One region of the Achromobacter sp. SD115 genome, then DNA from elsewhere that is predicted to be linked to it. Evidence: riboswitches for the same ligand, from Rfam matches in the RefSeq annotation. Region 1 holds a riboswitch; the other holds the start of a gene.
What was found. A riboswitch is a leader RNA that binds a small molecule or an ion and turns the genes downstream of it on or off. The one in region 1 is predicted to bind glycine.
Positions count from the first base shown of each region.

Region 2: another riboswitch for glycine. It lies ahead of gcvT (glycine cleavage system aminomethyltransferase GcvT); the one in region 1 lies ahead of IPU70_RS18885 (D-amino acid dehydrogenase).

Region 1 is NZ_JADIJM010000013.1:64,618-66,816, forward strand. Features, by position in the region: gene IPU70_RS18885 (D-amino acid dehydrogenase) at 1-1,061, opposite strand, end outside; glycine riboswitch at 1,106-1,194, opposite strand; glycine riboswitch at 1,196-1,288, opposite strand; gene ampC (class C beta-lactamase) at 1,445-2,199, shown strand, end outside.
Region 2 is NZ_JADIJM010000026.1:55,098-57,296, forward strand. Features, by position in the region: gene IPU70_RS27685 (superoxide dismutase) at 1-37, shown strand, start outside; gene IPU70_RS27690 (ZIP family metal transporter) at 68-961, shown strand; glycine riboswitch at 1,017-1,112, shown strand; glycine riboswitch at 1,148-1,270, shown strand; gene gcvT (glycine cleavage system aminomethyltransferase GcvT) at 1,357-2,199, shown strand, end outside.

The sequences.
Region 1 (2,199 bases):
GGCACCACGCGCGAGGTGCGGATGCCGGGGAAGTGCTTGCGGGTCCAGTCCACCAGCGGCTGCACGCGTTCGGCGCGGATGTCCATGTTGAAGCCGTTGAACTCCGCCGTGCCGGCCACGCGGAAGCGGTCGCCGAGGCGGCTGGTGACGATCTTGGCGGCTTCGTCCAGCAGGCTGACCTGCGGCGCGGCGGCCTGGCTGGCGGCGTCGTCCAGGTGCACGCTGATGGAGTAGCCTTTGACTGGATAGATGTTGAGTGTGTCGCCCAACTGCCTGGCGAATTGCCGGCTGACGGCGCCGGCGCAGACGACGATGGCATCGGCCTCGTGCTGTTCGGTCCGCGCGCCGCCTTCGCGCGCGACGTCGAGCACGTAGGGCGCGCCGTCCAGGCTGATATTGCGGATGTCGGCGTCCTGCGCGAAGCGCACGCCGCGGCGCTCGCAGGCGCGGGCCAGGCCGCTTGTGAACTTGTGGATATCGCCGGTGGCATCCGAGGGCGTGTAGAAGCCGCCGTAGCAGGAGGTTTGCAGCGTGGGTTCGATGTCGCGCGCTTCCTGGGGGGATACCGCGTAGCGCTCCAGCCCGCCTTCCTGCAGCAGGGCATTGGCGCGGCGGGCGGTCTCGAAGCTGGCGGCGTCGTGGTAGATGTGCAGGATGCCGCGGCGCTCCAGGTCGAAATCTATCCCTTCCTCTTCAGCCATGGTGTACAGATGCTGGCGCGCGGCGATGGCGAGGCGGGTGGTCTCGATGGTGTTCTTGCGGTAGTTGCGGATCTGTCCGATGAACTGCGCCAGCCACGAATACTTGTGCCAGCTGAAGCGGGGATTGAGCAGCAGCGGGGCGTTGTGGCGTCCGAGCCAGCGCAGGCCCTTGAGGATGGTCGCGGTACTGTTCCAGACCTCGGCGTTGCTGGCGGACAACTGGCCGCCGTTGGCGTAGGAGGTTTCCATGGCGGGGTAGCGCTGGCGGTCGTAGACGGTGACGTCGTATCCCAGTTTGCTCAGGGCATAGGCGGACGTGACACCGGTGATACCGGCGCCAATGATGGCGATGCGGGGCATGATGGCTCCAGATTGGGTGGCCGCGGCCACCCGGCCGCAGCACCCCATCTGTCTCTGTACCTGAGAGCTTCACCCGCAGCGCAGGCGGCGGGTTCCCCTTCGGTGGGCGCGCTCGGCGCCTCTCTCCAGATTGTCTAGACCGCGCAGTCCTGTTTGCCTGAGAGTTTCCGGGGCGGTTGCTCCGTCGGCGCCTGCCGCTGTGGACGGGTCTCTTCTGCGGGGTTTTGGATCGACGAGGCGAGGATAGCCAAAATCCACCGGAATGAGACCAAGGGTTAATACCAATGAATCGTCCCGTCGCGTTACGATGCATGCGCGTCGCCAGCCTACGGCGTCGTGGAAATTCAACACCACATGGGATGACGGGAATGCGCTTGAACGGAATGTTGCGCACGGGATTGTTTGCGCTGATAGCCGGCGGCTGCGCCGTGGCGTATGGCGGCCAGGCCGAGGTGGACCGCAAGGTCGACGAAGCGGCGCAGGCCGTCATGCGTGAACACGGCATCGCCGGCCTGTCGATCGCTATTACCCAGAACGGGACGCAGCGCTTCTACAACTACGGCGTGGCGTCCAAGGAAACGGGCAAGCCGGCCGGCAGCGATACGCTTTACGAAGTCGGGTCCATCAGCAAGACCTACACGGCAACCTTGGCCGGCTACGCTCAGGCGCGCGGTCGTCTCGCCTTGAGCGACAGCCCGGCCAAATACCTGCCCGAGCTGGCCGGCAGCAACTTCGCCAAGCTCAGCCTGATCAATCTGGGCACGCACACGACGGGCGGTTTTCCCCTGCAGGTGCCCGGCACGGTGCGGGACCAGGCGCAGTTGATGGCCTATCTAAAGGCCTGGAAGCCGGAGCACGCCGCCGGTACGTATCGCACCTACGCCAATCCCAGCATCGGCATGCTGGGCGTGATCGCCGCCAGGAGCCTGAACCGGCCGTTCAAGACGGCCATGGAGCGGGACCTGTTTCCCAAGCTGGGCCTGACCAGCACCTACATCGACGTGCCGCCCGCCAGGATGGCGGACTACGCGCAGGGCTACAACAAGCAGGATGCTCCCGTGCGGGTGAATCCTGGCGTGCTGGCGGACGAAGCCTACGGCGTGAAGACCAGCGCGCGCGACCTGATCCGCTTCGTCGA
Region 2 (2,199 bases), on a different contig from region 1:
TGAAGTGGCGCGCCGCTACGCGGCGGCCCAGCGCTAAGCGCATTCCTGGCAAGGAGGGCAGCGGCACATGAATACTTTCAGCCGTCATCGCGTGCGGCCGGCGGCCACCAGCATCAGCGTGTGGACCCTGGCCGTATTGGTGGCCTGCCTGGGCCTGCACCAGCTGTGGGCCTATCTGGACGTGCGCGCGCCGCACGTCGCCGACGCCCTGCTGGGCGGTCTGGTGGCCGCCGCCGCCACGGCGCTGGGTACCCTGCCCATCCTGTTCGCCCGCAGCATTCCGCAAAAAGTGCAGGACAGCATGTTCGGCTTCGGCGCCGGCGTGATGCTGGCGGCCAGCGCCTTTTCGCTGGTGGCGCCCGGTATCGCGGCGGGTCGCGACCTGGGCTATGGCCCTTGGGGCGCCGGGCTGACGGTGGGCGCCGCGCTGCTGCTGGGGGCGGCGGTGCTGCTGCTCATGGACCGCACGCTGCCGCATGAGCATTTCATCAAGGGCAGGGAAGGGATAGAGGCGCACCGCCTGCGCCGCACCTGGCTGTTCGTCTTCGCCATTACCTTGCACAACCTGCCCGAGGGCCTGGCGATCGGCGTGGGCTATGCAGGCAACGACGCCATGCGCGGCACCGCGCTGGCCACCGGCATCGCGATCCAGGACATTCCCGAAGGCCTGGTGGTGGCCGTGGCGCTGCTGGCGGCGGGCTATCAGCGCGCGTTCGCCGTGGCGCTGGGCATGCTGTCCGGGCTGGTCGAGCCGCTGGGGGCAGTATTGGGCGCCGCCGTGGTCGGCTGGTCCGAGCCGCTCTTGCCCTGGGGCCTGGGCTTTGCCGCCGGCGCCATGCTGTTCGTGATCAGCCACGAGATCATCCCGGAATCGCACCGCAAGGGGCATGAGGTCTATGCGACCTGCGGGCTGATGCTGGGCTTCGTGCTGATGATGCTGCTGGATACGGCGCTGGGTTGAGGCCGGCGCGGGCATTCCCTGGCCGCGGCTTTCGTTGTATGCTTGCGCCGCTGTCACGCATGTTGCGGGAGAGAGCGGCCTGTACGTCCGGCCGCCGCCGAAGGCGCAATTCGCCCGGAATCGCTCAGGTAACCCATACCGCCCATGCTTGCCCCGTCCCGGTTTTCTCACCGTGTGGACCCGGCAAAACAGTACTCTGGAGAGACCTGGCGCCGCCCCTGAACTAGGGACATAGCGAGCAGCCCAGGCGCCGAAGGTGCAAACCCGTCATGCGGGGCAACTCTCAGGCAAAAGGACAGAGGGGCGGAAGATTCAGCCGTAGTGCAGGCGCAGGCCGCCGTGCACCACCGGCATTCCGTAACCCTGGCAACACTGCCGTCCCGGAGTTTCCGCGCATGTCCGCAACCCTCAAACGCACCCCGCTGGCCGAAGAACACGTCGCCTCTGGCGCCCGCATGGTCGACTTCGGCGGCTGGGACATGCCGCTGGCCTACGGTTCGCAGCTGGAAGAGCACCATGCCGTGCGCCAGGACGCCGGCATGTTCGACGTGTCGCACATGCTGAACGTCGACGTCATCGGCCCCGACGCCTATGCCTTCCTGCAGCGCCTGGTTGCCAACGACGTGGCCAAGCTCACCGTGCCTGGCAAGGCGCTGTACAGCTGCATGCTGAACCCCCAGGGCGGCGTGATCGACGACCTGATCATTTATTTCTTCGCCGCCGATGAATGGCGCGTGGTGGTCAATGCCGGCACCGCCGACAAGGACGTGGCCTGGATGCAGCGCGTCAAGCAGGCCGGCCGGTTCGACGTCGCCATCACGCCGCGCCGCGACCTGGCCATGGTCGCCGTGCAGGGCCCCAACGCCCGCGCCAAGGTCTGGGCCACGCGCCCGGCGTGGCAAGCCGCCAGCGAGCCGCTGACCGCCTTCGTGGCCGCCCGCGTGGGCGACGACACTCTGGTGGCACGCACCGGCTACACGGGCGAAGACGGCTTTGAAATCGTGCTGCCCGCCGCCGAGGTCGTGCAGCTGTGGCGCGATCTGGTTGCCCAGGGCGTGCGCCCCTGCGGCCTGGGCGCGCGCGACACGCTGCGCCTGGAAGCCGGCATGAACCTCTACGGTCAGGACATGGACGAGCTGACCCAGCCCGACCAGGCCGGCCTGACCTGGACCGTGTCCCTGAAAAACGCCGAGCGCCGCTTCATCGGCCGCGACGCGCTGGAACAATTCGCCACCCCC